DNA from 3 places in the Streptomyces sp. NPDC053048 genome. Region 3 is predicted to be linked to each of the others. Evidence: riboswitches for the same ligand, from Rfam matches in the RefSeq annotation. Region 3 holds a riboswitch; each other region holds the start of a gene.
What was found. A riboswitch is a leader RNA that binds a small molecule or an ion and turns the genes downstream of it on or off. The one in region 3 is predicted to bind cobalamin.
Positions count from the first base shown of each region.

Region 1: another riboswitch for cobalamin. It lies ahead of ACIG36_RS04935 (cobalamin biosynthesis protein); the one in region 3 lies ahead of ACIG36_RS15825 (acyl-CoA thioesterase).
Region 2: another riboswitch for cobalamin. It lies ahead of ACIG36_RS26080 (ribonucleoside-diphosphate reductase subunit alpha); the one in region 3 lies ahead of ACIG36_RS15825 (acyl-CoA thioesterase).

Region 1 covers NZ_JBITZS010000001.1:1,029,931-1,034,396, reverse strand. Annotated here, with positions in the region: gene ACIG36_RS04945 (anion permease) at 1-1,018, shown strand, start outside; gene ACIG36_RS04940 (hypothetical protein) at 1,044-1,274, shown strand; cobalamin riboswitch at 1,473-1,600, shown strand; gene ACIG36_RS04935 (cobalamin biosynthesis protein) at 1,722-2,690, shown strand; gene ACIG36_RS04930 (cobyric acid synthase) at 2,687-4,246, shown strand; gene ACIG36_RS04925 (putative cobaltochelatase) at 4,246-4,466, shown strand, end outside.
Region 2 covers NZ_JBITZS010000010.1:59,199-63,664, forward strand. Annotated here, with positions in the region: gene ACIG36_RS26070 (DUF3311 domain-containing protein) at 1-21, shown strand, start outside; gene mctP (monocarboxylate uptake permease MctP) at 18-1,649, shown strand; cobalamin riboswitch at 1,822-1,979, shown strand; gene ACIG36_RS26080 (ribonucleoside-diphosphate reductase subunit alpha) at 2,140-4,466, shown strand, end outside.
Region 3 covers NZ_JBITZS010000005.1:406,210-410,675, forward strand. Annotated here, with positions in the region: gene ACIG36_RS15815 (RNA polymerase sigma-70 factor) at 1-643, opposite strand, end outside; gene ACIG36_RS15820 (VOC family protein) at 836-1,261, shown strand; gene ACIG36_RS15825 (acyl-CoA thioesterase) at 1,258-1,641, opposite strand; cobalamin riboswitch at 1,860-2,010, opposite strand; gene ACIG36_RS15830 (beta-ketoacyl-[acyl-carrier-protein] synthase family protein) at 2,081-3,298, opposite strand; gene ACIG36_RS15835 (thioredoxin family protein) at 3,538-4,466, shown strand, end outside.

The DNA of each region.
Region 1 (4,466 bases), on a different contig from region 3:
CATCCGGCCGGAGATCATCTTCGCCGGACTGGTCGGTGCGATCGTCTGGAACCTGCTCACCTGGCTCGCGGGCCTGCCCTCCAGCTCCTCGCACGCGCTGTTCGGCGGCCTGATCGGCGCGACCATCGCCTCCGTCGGTACGGGCGCCGTCCACGGTGACGCCGTCGTCATGAAGGTCCTCATCCCCGCCGTCGTCGCCCCGGTCGTGGCCGGCCTGGCGACCGTGCTGGCCACCCGGATGACCTACCGCCTGGCGCGCAACACCGACCCCGAGGCCAGCGCCAAGGGCTACCGCGCCGGCCAGATCGCCTCGGCGGCCCTGGTCTCGCTCGCCCACGGCACCAACGACGCCCAGAAGACGATGGGCGTCATCACCCTCGCGCTGATCTCCGGCGGCGCGCTGGGCGCCGACGCCGACCCGCCTATGTGGGTCATCGCCTCCGCCGGCATCGCCATCGCGCTCGGCACCTACCTCGGCGGCTGGCGCATCATCCGCACCCTCGGCAAGGGCCTGGCCGACATCCAGCCGCCGCAGGGTTTCGCCGCCCAGACCGGCGCCGCCGTCACCATCCTGGCCTCGTCCCACATCGGCTTCGCGCTCTCCACCACCCAGGTCTGCTCCGGCGCCGTCATGGGCGCGGGCATGGGCCGCAAGGGCGGCGTGGTGCGCTGGTCCACCGCCGGCCGCATGGTCGCCGCCTGGGGCCTGACGCTCCCGGCCGCCGGCCTCGTCGGTGGCGGTGCCGCGCTCCTGGCCGACCAGGGCGACTGGGGCGTCACCGCGGTGGCCGTCCTGGCCGTGGCCGCCTGCGGCGCGATCTGGCTGGCCTCGCGCCGCAAGCCGGTCACCCACGACAACGTCAACGACCTGAACGAGCCGCAGGGCGTCTCCGTCCCGGCCGAGCCCGTCGGCGTGGTCACCGCGGCCCTGCAGGCCGTCGCCCCGCCGCCGGCCGGCCCCGCCGTCACCCCGGCCGCCGCTCCCGCCCCCGCCCCCGCCCCCGCGACGACCGGCTGACCGCCGGGCAACGGAGGAGAACCACATGAACATCGACTGGGCAGCTCTCGGCCAGGTCTTCGGCGTCAGCCTCGTCTTCACCATCGCCCTCGTGGCCGTCTTCACCCTCGGCATCGTCGGCACGTCCCGCAAGGCGCAGGCCACGGCCGGCGCCCCGGCCACCGGCCCGAGCGCGCCGGCCCGCATCGGCGCGTACACCTGCTTCGCGCTGTGCGCGGCCGCCGTGGGCTACGGCATCTACCTGATCGTCGCCTGATCACCGCTTGACCGCCGCCTCACCGCGGCCTCGCACCCGTGCGCACGACAGCGCCGGTCCGGCACCGCCGGACCGGCGCTTCGTCGTTGCCCGCGTCGCCCGCCGCCCCACCCGTGGCCGGCAGCCTCACCGCAGGTCAGGGTGAGTTGACTGCCCTTCCCGGGCCGTGGTGGACTTCCGGAGCCAAACGGCGACAGCAGAGGAAGCCGGTGCGAATCCGGCGCGGTCCCGCCACTGTCACCGGGGAGCGTCCTCCACCGACGGCCACGGCCCGCCACCACGGGCTGGAAGGCCGGAGCGACGCCGATCCGGGAGCCAGGAGACTCTGGTCGCCGGTCACGTCGAGCCAGGGCGCGGACCCTGAGTGAGGACACATCGCCATGCCCGGCCGTCGCATACCGCCCACCCGCTCCCGGCTCCCCGAAGGCACGACGGCGGCCTGACCCCATGCGCGCGACGCGTCACGACCCCATCGGTTTCGCGTGCGGTGCGGCGCTCGGCTTCGCCTGCGACCTCGTCCTCGGCGACCCGCGCCGCGGCCACCCCGTGGCCGCCTTCGGCCGGGCCGCGCACGCCGTCGAACAGCGCCTGTGGCGCGACCACCGCGGCGCCGGCGCCCTGCACACCGCGCTGTGCGCCGGTGGCACCGCGGTCGGCGCCGCCCTGCTGGCCAGTGCCGCACGCCGCTCCCGCACGGCCGGCATCGCCCTGACCGCCGCCGTCACCTGGGCCGTGCTGGGCGGCACGTCCCTGGGCCGCGAGGCACGCGCCGTCGGCGCCGCGCTCGCCGCCGGCGACCTCGCGGCCGCCCGCGAACGGCTGCCCCACCTGTGCGGACGCGACCCGCAGGCACTGGACGAGCAGCAGATCGCGCGCGCGGTCGTGGAGTCCGTCGCCGAGAACACCTCCGACGCCGTCGTGGGCGCCCTGGTGTGGGGCGCGCTCGCCGGCGTCCCCGGCCTCGCGGGCTTCCGGGCCGTGAACACCCTCGACGCGATGGTCGGCCACAAGTCCCCCCGCCACCGGCGCTTCGGCTGGGCCTCCGCCCGCCTCGACGACGTCGCCGGCTGGCCCGGCGCCCGGCTCACCGCCGCCCTCGCCGTCCTCGCGGGCCCGGACCCGCGCGGCGCCCTGCGCGTGGCCCGGCGCGACGCCTCCCGCCACCCCAGCCCCAACGCCGGCCCCGTCGAGGCCGCCTTCGCCGGGGCCCTCGGGGTACGGCTGGGCGGCACCCTCGCCTACGCGGGCCGCGTCGAACACCGTCCGGTGCTGGGCGCGGAGAACCGGCCCGTCGAGGTGGGGGACATCGAACGCGCGGTACGGCTCTCGCGCCGGGTGTCGGTACTGGCCCTGGCTACGGCCGTGCTGACGAGGACGGCCGTGGCGGCCGTGACGAGGAGGAAGCGTTGTCGGTGACGGCTGGGAGGGGCGGGGGCCTGCTGGTGGCCGGCACGACCTCCGACGCGGGCAAGAGCGTGGTGACCGCCGGGATCTGCCGCTGGCTGGTCCGCAAGGGCGTCAAGGTCGCGCCGTTCAAGGCGCAGAACATGTCGCTCAACTCGTATGTGACGCGCGAGGGCGCGGAGATAGGGCGCGCGCAGGCCATGCAGGCCGCCGCCGCGCGCGTCGAGCCGAGCGCGCTGATGAACCCGGTGCTGCTCAAGCCGGGTGGCGACCGCAGCAGCCAGGTGGTGCTGATGGGCAGGCCCGTCGGCGAACTCAGCGCGCGCGGCTACCACGCGGGCCGCCAGGAGCAGCTGTTCGGCACGGTCACCGAGTGCCTGGAGGAGCTGCGGCGCACGCACGACGCCGTCATCTGCGAGGGCGCCGGCAGCCCGGCCGAGATCAACCTGCGGCGCAGCGACATCGTCAACATGGGCATCGCACGGGCGGGCCGGCTGCCCGTGGTCGTCGTCGGCGACATCGACCGCGGCGGCGTCTTCGCCTCCTTCTTCGGCACCACCGCGCTCCTCTCGGCCGAGGACCAGGAGCTGATAGCGGGCTACATCGTCAACAAGTTCCGCGGCGACGTGAGCCTGCTGGAGCCGGGCCTGGAGATGCTGCGCGACCTGACGGGCCGGCGGACGTTCGGCGTGCTGCCGTTCGCGCACGGTCTGGGCATCGACGAGGAGGACGGCCTGCGCGTCTCGCTGCGCGGTGCCGTGCGCGAGTCGGTGGTGGCCCCGCCGCACGGCGCCGACGTGCTGCGGGTGGCGGTGTGCGCGGTGCCGCTGATGTCCAACTTCACGGACGTGGACGCGCTGGCGGCCGAGCCGGGCGTCGTCGTGCGGTTCGTGGACCGGCCGGAGGAACTGGCCGACGCCGACCTCGCCGTGGTGCCGGGCACCCGCGGAACGGTCCGGGCACTGGCCTGGCTGCGCGAGCGCGGCCTCGCGGACGCGCTGGCCCGCCGGGCGGCCGAGGGCCGCCCGGTCCTGGGCATCTGCGGCGGCTTCCAGCTGCTGGGCGAGCGGATCGAGGACGAGGTCGAGTCCCGCGCCGGAGTGGTCGAGGGACTGGGGCTCCTGCCGGTACGGGTGCGGTTCGCGGCCGGGAAGACCCTGGCCCGGCCGGTGGGCGAGGCCCTGGGCGAGCACGTCGAGGGCTACGAGATCCACCACGGCGTCGCGGACGTCCGGGGCGGTGACGAACCCTTCCTGGACGGCTGCCGGGTCGGCGCCGTATGGGGCACCCACTGGCACGGCTCGCTGGAGAGCGACGGCTTCCGGCGCGCGTTCCTGCGCCGCGTGGCGAAGGCGGCGGGACGGGCGTTCGTCCCGGCCCCGGACACGTCGTTCGCGGCACTGCGCGAAGAACAGCTGGACCGCCTGGGCGACCTGATCGAGGAACACGCGGACACGGACGCGCTGCTGCGGCTGATCGAGGACGGGGTGCCGGCCGGTTTCCCGTTCATACCGCCGGGGGCGCCGGCCGTGCCGGCGCCGGACCACGACACAGGGGGTAAGCACTGATGGCCTCGGCCACCTACCCGTTCAGCGCGATCGTCGGCATGGACAGCCTGCGGCTGGCGCTGCTGCTCAACGCCGTCTCGCCCGCCGTCGGCGGCGTCCTCGTACGGGGTGAGAAGGGAACGGCGAAGACCACCACCGTCCGAGCCCTCTCCTCGCTGTTGCCCGAGGTCGTGACGGTCCCCGGCTGCCGGTTCTCCTGCGATCCGGCCGCCCCGGACCC
Region 2 (4,466 bases), on a different contig from region 3:
CGGGGCGGTGAGGGACGGTGAAGGACGGCGTGAACGGCGTGGCGCTCGCCGTCTTCCTCTTCTTCTTCCTGGCCGTCACCGTGATGGGCTTCATGGCCTCCAAGTGGCGGCAGGCCGAGAACGCGGACAACCTCGACGAGTGGGGACTGGGCGGGCGCTCCTTCGGCACCTGGGTCACCTGGTTCCTGCTCGGCGGCGACCTCTACACCGCGTACACCTTCGTGGCCGTCCCGGCGGCCATCTACGCGGCCGGTGCGGCCGGGTTCTTCGCCGTGCCCTACACGATCATCACCTATCCCCTCGTCTTCACCTTCCTGCCACGCCTGTGGTCGGTGGCGCACAAGCACGGCTATGTCACCTCCTCCGACTTCGTCCGTGGCCGGTTCGGTTCCCGTGGACTCTCCCTTGCGCTGGCTGTGACGGGGATCCTCGCGACAATGCCGTACATCGCCCTGCAACTCGTCGGCATTCAGGCCGTACTGGACGTCATGGGCGTCGGGGGCGGCGAGAACACCCACTGGTTCATCAAGGACCTGCCGCTGCTGATCGCCTTCGGCGTGCTCGCGGCCTACACCTACTCCGCGGGGCTGCGGGCGCCCGCGCTGATCGCCTTCGTCAAGGACACGCTGATCTACATCGTCATCATCGTGGCGATCATCTACATCCCGATCCGGCTGGGCGGCTTCGACGACATCTTCGCGAAGGCCGGTGACGCGTTCGCGGCCGAAAACCCGGCAACGGGCAAACCGCGAGGCTCCCTCGTCACCGGCGCACAGGCGCAGTGGGCGTACGCCACGCTCGCGCTGGGTTCGGCGATGGCGCTCTTCCTCTATCCCCACTCGGTGACGGCGGTCCTCTCCAGCAAGGGCCGCAATGTCATCCGCCGCAACACCACCATCCTTCCCCTCTACTCCCTGATGCTCGGCCTGCTGGCGATGCTCGGCTTCATGGCCCTGGCCGCCGGGGTGAAGGTGAAGAACGGACAGCTGGCGATCCCCCAGCTGTTCGAGGACATGTTCCCGGACTGGTTCACGGGCGTGGCGTTCGCCGCGATCGGCATCGGGGCGCTGGTCCCGGCGGCCATCATGTCGATCGCCGCCGCAAATCTGTTCACCCGCAACATCTACAAGGACTTCCTCAAACCGGACGCCTCTCCCGAGCACGAGGCGAAGGTCTCCAAGCTCGCCTCCCTGCTGGTCAAGGTCGGAGCGCTCGTCTTCGTCCTCACCATGGACAAAACGGTCGCCATCAATTTCCAGCTGCTCGGCGGCATCTGGATCCTGCAGACCGTCCCCGCGCTCGTCGGCGGCCTCTTCACCCGCTGGTTCCACCGCTGGGCCCTGCTCGCGGGCTGGGCGGCCGGCATGGCCTACGGGACCTGGCGGGCGTACGAGACGCCGAGCGCCACCCAGGCCCACTTCGGGAACACCAACCTCATCCCCCTCATCGGCGAGAAGGGCTACATCGGCCTCACCGCCTTCGCGCTCAATGTGATCGTCGTCATCGTCGCGACCTTCCTCCTGAAGGCCCTCCGCGCGCCGGACGGCGTGGACGAGACGAAGCCGTCGGACTACACGGCCGACGCCGGCGACCCGGGCGTGAGCCGGGACCTCCCCCCGGCCACCGCGGGGGCCCCTGGCGGCCACTGACCCCACCCTGGCGGGCCCGTCCGCCCCGCCTCCACCAAGAGGGCCGTCGCACCCCCGTCCAGGGGCTGTGGCGGCCCTCTGCCGTGCGTGTCCGTACCCTTGTGGAGGCCTTACGGAGCCCGCCCGTTAGCACATTCCGCGACCGTCTCATGACGGGACGACACAACATGTGGGGGCGCGTGCGGAGGGCGGCACTAGATGTATGCTCATCCTCGCTGATGTCGCAGGGGAATCCGGTGGAAATCCGGAACTGTCCCGCAACGGTGTATGTGTGCGCATATACCCAGCGCACCTGTAGTCCGAGGACCTGCCGTCAGCCGCCCACCACCGAGCCTGCCCTGGGCTCGGCCATGGGCGTTGAATTCGTCCGGGCCCCGCGGGTTGGGCCGACGGACGCCTACGCGGCATGCCCCGGTCCGGTCGGCATGCCCGTACGCGACCGTCGCGCTCTCCCGCCCGGCCCACCCAGCCGAGCGAGGGAGAGCCACACGTGACCATCGCGCCCGCAGATCCGGTTTCAGCGAACGCGGAGGCGAGCGGCGGTCCCGGGACCGCGCTGCTGCGCACCCTGACCGATCTCACCGCAGATCTGCCTTCCACCGACCCCGGCAAGGTCGCCGCCGCCGCGCTGCGCGGCCGCAGCGCCGCGTCGGACGAGGCCGAGCTGCGCTCCCTCGCCACCGAGGCCGCCGCCGGCCTGATCTCGGAGGAGCCGGAGTACTCCCGGCTCGCCGCCCGGCTGCTCACCCGCGCCATCGCCGACGAGGCGGCCGGCGAGGGTGCCACCTCTTTCTCCGCCTCGGTCGCCACCGGCCACCGCGAGGGCCTGATCGCGGACGAGACCGCCGCGTTCGTGGCCGCGCACGCCGAGCGCCTGGACGCCCTGGTGGACGCCGCCCTCGCCGGCGGCGCCGACGACCGCTTCGGCTACTTCGGCCTGCGCACCCTGCACAGCCGCTACCTGCTGCGCCACCCGATCACCCGCAACGTGATCGAGACCCCGCAGCACTTCCTGCTGCGCGTGGCCTGCGGCCTGGCCGAGGACCACTCCGAGCGCGCCCTGGACGACGTCGCCGAGCTCTACCGGCTCACCAGCACGCTCTCCTACCTGCCGTCCTCCCCCACGCTGTTCAACTCCGGCACCCGCCACCCCCAGATGTCGTCCTGCTACCTGCTGGACTCCCCGCTGGACGAGCTGGACTCGATCTACGACCGCTACCACCAGGTGGCGCGCCTGTCGAAGCACGCGGGCGGCATCGGCCTGTCGTACTCGCGCATCCGCTCCCGCGGCTCGCTGATCCGCGGCACCAACGGCCACTCCAACGGCATCGTGCCGTTCCTGCGCACCCTCGACGCCTCCGTCGCGGCCGTCAACCAGGGCGGCCGGCGCAAGGGCGCGGCCTGCGTCTACCTGGAGACCTGGCACGCGGACATCGAGGAGTTCCTGGAGCTCCGCGACAACACCGGTGAGGAGGCCCGCCGCACCCACAACCTCAACATCGCGCACTGGATCCCGGACGAGTTCATGCGCCGCGTCGAGGCGGACGCCGACTGGTCGCTGTTCTCCCCCGCCGACACGCCGGACCTGGTCGACCTCTACGGCGACGAGTTCGACGCCGCCTACCGCCGGTACGAGGCCGAGGGCAAGGCCGTCAAGCAGATCCCGGCCCGCGTGCTCTACGCCCGGATGATGCGCACCCTCGCGCAGACCGGCAACGGCTGGATGACGTTCAAGGACGCGGCCAACCGCACCGCCAACCAGACGGCCGAGAAGGGCGCGGTCGTCCACTCCTCGAACCTGTGCACCGAGATCCTCGAGGTCACCGACGACGGCGAGACCGCGGTCTGCAACCTGGGCTCGGTCAACCTGGCGCAGCACCTGGGCGCCGACGGCGAGATGGACTGGGAGAAGCTCGACCGTACGGTGCGTACGGCCGTCACCTTCCTCGACCGCGTCGTGGACATCAACTTCTACCCGACCGAGCAGGCCGGCAGCTCCAACAGCCGCTGGCGCCCGGTGGGCCTGGGCCTGATGGGTCTGCAGGACGTCTTCTTCCGTCTGCGCCTGCCCTTCGACTCCGCCGAGGCGAAGGCCCTGTCCACCAAGATCTCCGAGCGGATCATGCTCGCGGCGTACGAGGCCTCCGCCGACCTCGCCGAGCGCAACGGCCCGCACCCGGCCTGGGCCGCGACCCGCACCGCCCGCGGTGTGCTGCACCCCGACCACTACCCGAACGCCGTCCCGGCCTGGGCCGAGCGCTGGGAGGCGCTGCGCGCCCGCATCGCCGAGGTCGGCATGCGCAACTCGCTGCTGCTCGCCATCGCCCCGACGGCGACCATCGCCTCCATCGCGGGTGTGTACGAGTGCATCGAGCCGCAGGTCTCCAACCTCTTCAAGCGCGAGACGCTCTCGGGTGAGTTCCTGCAGGTCAACACCTACCTGGTGGAGGACCTCAAGAAGCTCGGCGTGTGGGACCGCACCACCCGCGACGCGATGACGGACGCCAACGGCTCGATCCAGGACCTGAAGTGGATCCCGCAGGAGGTGCGCGACCTGTACCGCACCGCCTGGGAGATCCCGCAGCGCGCCCTGATCGACATGGCCGCGGCCCGTACGCCGTACCTGGACCAGAGCCAGTCGCTGAACCTCTTCATGGCCTCGCCCACCATCGGCAAGCTCAGCTCGATGTACGCGTACGCCTGGAAGCAGGGCATCAAGACGACGTACTACCTGCGCTCGCGTCCGGCGACCCGGATCGCCCGGTCGGCCAGTGCGGCCGCCACCATCCCGGTGCAGCAGGTCGCGCCCGACGCGGA
Region 3 (4,466 bases):
ACACCTGTCCGCCGCCGTCGGCCCAGGCGACCACGTCCTCGGCCAGCAGCTGTTCCAGCCCGGCGACATCGCCGTCCAGGGCGGCGGCGAAGAAGCGCTCGACGATCTCCCTGCGCTGTCCGTCGTCGACGTCGAAGTGCCTGCGCGGCGACTGGAGCCGTTCGCGGGCCCGGCGGTGCAACTGCCGTGAGTGGACCTCCTCGATACCGACGGCCTCGGCGATCTCCCGGTGGCTGTGCCCGAAGGCTTCACGCAGGACGAACACCGCGCGCTCGGCCGGAGTGAGCCGCTCCATGAGGGTGAGCAGGGCGAGCGACACCGACTCGCGCTGCTCGGCGGTCTCCAGCGGGCCGAGCCGGTCGGCGGCGGCCGTACGGGTGAGGACCGGCTCGGGGAGCCAGGGCCCCACGTACAGCTCCCGCCGGGCACGGGCGGAGGTGAGGTGGTTGATGCAGAGGTTCGTCATGACCTTGGTGAGCCAGGCGGCCGGTGTGCGGATCCCGGCGGGATCGACCGTGCTCCAGCGCAGATACGTGTCCTGCACGACGTCCTCGGCTTCGCTCGCCGAACCGAGCATCCTGTACGCGAGCGCGAAGAGCCGGGGCCGGTGCGATTCGAACTCCTCGGGGGCTTCCATGGTCATGTCCGTAGCATGCCAGGCGTTGCCACGTCCCCTGACGGGCAGTAAGGTCGGTCGGGTGACTGCCGGGTCGGCCATGGGCCATACACGAGTTGGGTCCCCGGCCTCGGCGTGAGTTCGAGGCGGGCACGGGGCCCGCCCATTCCTCCGCGTCTTCGCTTCCCTGAGAATCCCGAGACCCGGAGATACACCACGATGCCTCACGCCCAGTCCCCGCACACCACCGAGCTGCCGGAAACCGCCGTCCAGCTGAACCACACCGCTGTCTACGCCAGTGACCGGCAGTTGTCCGCCGAGTTCATCGCCGCGATCCTGGGGCTGGAGGTCGGTGCGCCGTTCGGCCCGTTCCTGCCCGTCGATCTCGGCAACGGCGTGACGCTCGACTACTACGAGATGAGGGACGAGCCGATCCAGTCGCAGCACTACGCGTTCCTCGTGCCCGACGGGCGGTTCGACGCCATGATCGACCGCCTCGAGGCGGTCGGGGTCACCTACTACGCCGACCCCGCCCACACCGACCCCGGCCGGATCAACAACCTCTTCGGCGGCCGCGGCGTGTACTTCGACGACCCCGACGGCCACAACATGGAGATCATGACCCGGCCCTACGTCCGTCCCTAGGGCGTGCCGCCCCGCCCCGCGGGCCCGGCTTCCGGCGCGTCGAGGACCGGGACCGGGCGGGGGCGGCTGTCGGCGTCGATGGCGACGAAGGTCAGCTGAGCGGTGGCGACTTCGGCCGTGGGCCCGGAGGCGTTCCACCGCTCGGCGGTGACGCGGACGCCCACGTCCATCGACGTGCGTCCGGCCCGCTCCAGCTCCGCGTGCACGGTGAGGAGGTCCCCGGCCCGTACCGGGGCGAGGAACGCCATGCGGTTGACCGAGACGGTGACCGCCGGGCCGTTCGCGTGGCGCCCGGCGGCGGCCGCCGCGGCGTCGTCGATCAGTTTCATGATGACGCCGCCGTGGATGGTGCCGTAGAGGTTGGTGTCGTGCTCGCTCATGATGTGGGCCAGCGTCACGCGCGAGTCGGCCGGGGACTTGTGCCCGGGGCCGGCGGCCAGTTGGGTGTCGATGGTCACGGAACTCTCCTTCGCGAGTTCTCGACGACCCCGCGGGCGGGATCCGCGCGAAGGACAGGAAGGTGCCCCCCCCTGCCGCCGCCGACCCGCCCTCGAGGTCCCGGTGTAACCGCGCCCCACGGTGGCGCGCGGGCAGTGGCAGGTCTTCGGACTCGCGGGCGCGCCTGCTCTTCGAGCCGGGCTCCTACAGGCCGTCGCTTCCCGGGCCCGGCCGGGCCCAGTGCGGATGACGGCGGTCGTTCCCACTCACCGCTGCGGGGCAGTCCCGGTCTCCCACCGGGTTCCCTCTTACGACGCCCCGCCTGGCGGACGGGGCGAACCGACTGCACCGCCAGCCTACGGCAGCACACGGCACCCGGTGTCAGCCGCGGGTGAAGACCAGGCTCACGTTGTGCCCGCCGAAGCCGAAGGAGTTCACCAGGCCCGCCGACCAGTCCCCGGCACGGCTCTCGCCGCGGACCACGTCCAGGTCGACGGCCGGGTCCGGCGTCTCGAGGTTGCGGGTCGGCGGCAGCATTCCGTCCCGCAGCGTCAGCAGTGCCGCGATGGCCGCCACGGCGCCGGACGCGCCCAGCATGTGACCGGTCATCGACTTCGTGGCCGTCACCGCCGCGTGCCGGCCGATCGCCTTGCCGACCGCCTCCGCCTCCGCCAGGTCGCCCGACTCGGTGGACGTGGCGTGCGCGTGGACGTTGTCGATGTCCCGGGGTACGAGGTCCGCGTCGCGAAGGGCCGTCCGGATGGCATGGACCTGCCCCTCCGCGTCCGACGCGGTGATGTGGTGCGCGCTGGAGGAGACCGCGGCACCCGACAGCCTGCCGTAGGTGCGGGCCGAGCGGGCACGCGCGAACCCGGCGCGCTCCAGGACCACCACACCCGCGCCCTCGGCCATGACGAAGCCGCTGCGGCCTGCGTCGAAGGGACGGGACACCGCCGCCGGGTCTCCCTGGTCCGTGGACAGGGCCTTCATCTGCGCGAACGCGGCAATACAGAACGGGTGCAAGGACGCCTCGACGCCGCCGGCCACCACGATGTCGGCCCGTCCGGCCCGGATGAGGTCGAGGCCCATCGCGATGGCTTCCGCTCCGGACGCACAGGCGCTGACCGGCGTCCGCGCGCCGCCCCGTGCGCCCAGGTCCATGCTGACCCACGCCGCCGGCCCGTTGGGCATGAGCATGGGCACGGTGAACGGGGAGAGACGGCGTGCGCCCGACTTCTCGTAGATGTCGTCCTGCGCGAGCGTGGTGAGGATGCCGCCGGTGCCGGTACCGATGACGACGGCGAGCCGCTCGGGCTCGACCTGCGGCCGCCCGGCGTCCTCCCACGCCTCGCGGGCGCTGACCACCGCCATCTGCTCGCACCGGTCCCACTTGCGGGCCTCCACCCGCTCGAGCAGGTCCGCCGGCTCGACGGGCAGCCGGCCGGCCACCCGCACCGGCAGGTCCGCGGCCCACTCCTCCCCCAGCCCCGTCACACCGGACTCCCCGGCCAGCAGGCCCTTCCACGACCGCGCCGCGCCGACGCCGAGGGGGGTCATCGCCCCCATGCCCGTTATCAGCACCTCGTCGCTGAAGCTCATCCTCGCCCCTCCATGTGTACGTAGGAAATCAACAAGGCGCGAGGTGATCCTCATGCCCCATCAGATCCTTCACAAAGGAGAGACTGCCAGCTTGCCGCCGGGTAACCCGCTCGGTCCGGCCCACCGAATCATCGGCAGGATTCTATGAGGTATGAACAAAGAGGCGGCGCTCGCGACGGCCTCGAGCCGGCCGTGGCAGCCACCGGGCTCGACCGTGATCGCTGTTTACCATGGGGCGTATGAGCAACCGCGTCATTCACTTTCCGGAGCAAGGACTTCCAGGCTCCCTGGTCGCCTACACCGAGGCCGCCGGCCCGGAGCCGGTGGAACTCGAGCCCCGGGGCGCGGTCGAGGTCCCCGACGGGACGCGGCTGGTCTACGCGGCGGACGTCACCGGCGAGAGCCTCGCCGCGTTCGCGACGTTCCCTCCCGACGTCTTCACCGTGATCGACCTGGCCGGCGCCTCCGACGCGGCGGTCGAGGCCGTCAGGGGGCAGCACGGGCTGCGGACCCTCGTCCTGTCGGGCGACTTCACCGACCAGGGCGTCGAGGCGCTGGACGGTCTGACGTCGCTGGCGGATCTCGTCCTGGAATCACCGCGGTTCACCGGCGCGGGACTGGCGGCCCTCGTGGGCTCGCCGACCCTCGCTTCCCTGGAGACCCTGATCCTGGCCGGCGGCGGCGCGTTCGACCCCGCGTCGCTGCGCGCGCTGGCGGGCGCGCACGGCCTGTCCTCCCTCACGGTCGAGAACACGCCGGTCGACGACGCGCTGGCGGACGCCGTCCTCACCCTGACGCCCGAACTGACCGACCTGTCCCTGGCCGAGCGCCCCGGTCACGCACCGGACCCGGCCGTGCTGGAACGGCTGCTCTCGGCGGGGCTGGCCGTCAACGGCGTCGCCGCGCCCGCCGAGCACGCGGCGGCCTTCGCCCCCCTCGCCGCCGCGGCGGCCGAGGACGCCCACCGCGACGAGGACGCGGAGGAGTTCCCGGAGGAGGAGGCACAGGGCGGGGTGCTCGCCGAGGTCACCGACGAGGAGCAGCTGGACGGGCTGCTGTCCGGGCCCACGCCCGTCCTCGTCGAGCTGACCGCGCCGTGGTGCGGACCGTGCCAGGCGCTCACGCCCGTGCTCGAGAAGGTCGTCGAGGAGTACGCGGGGGCCGTCCG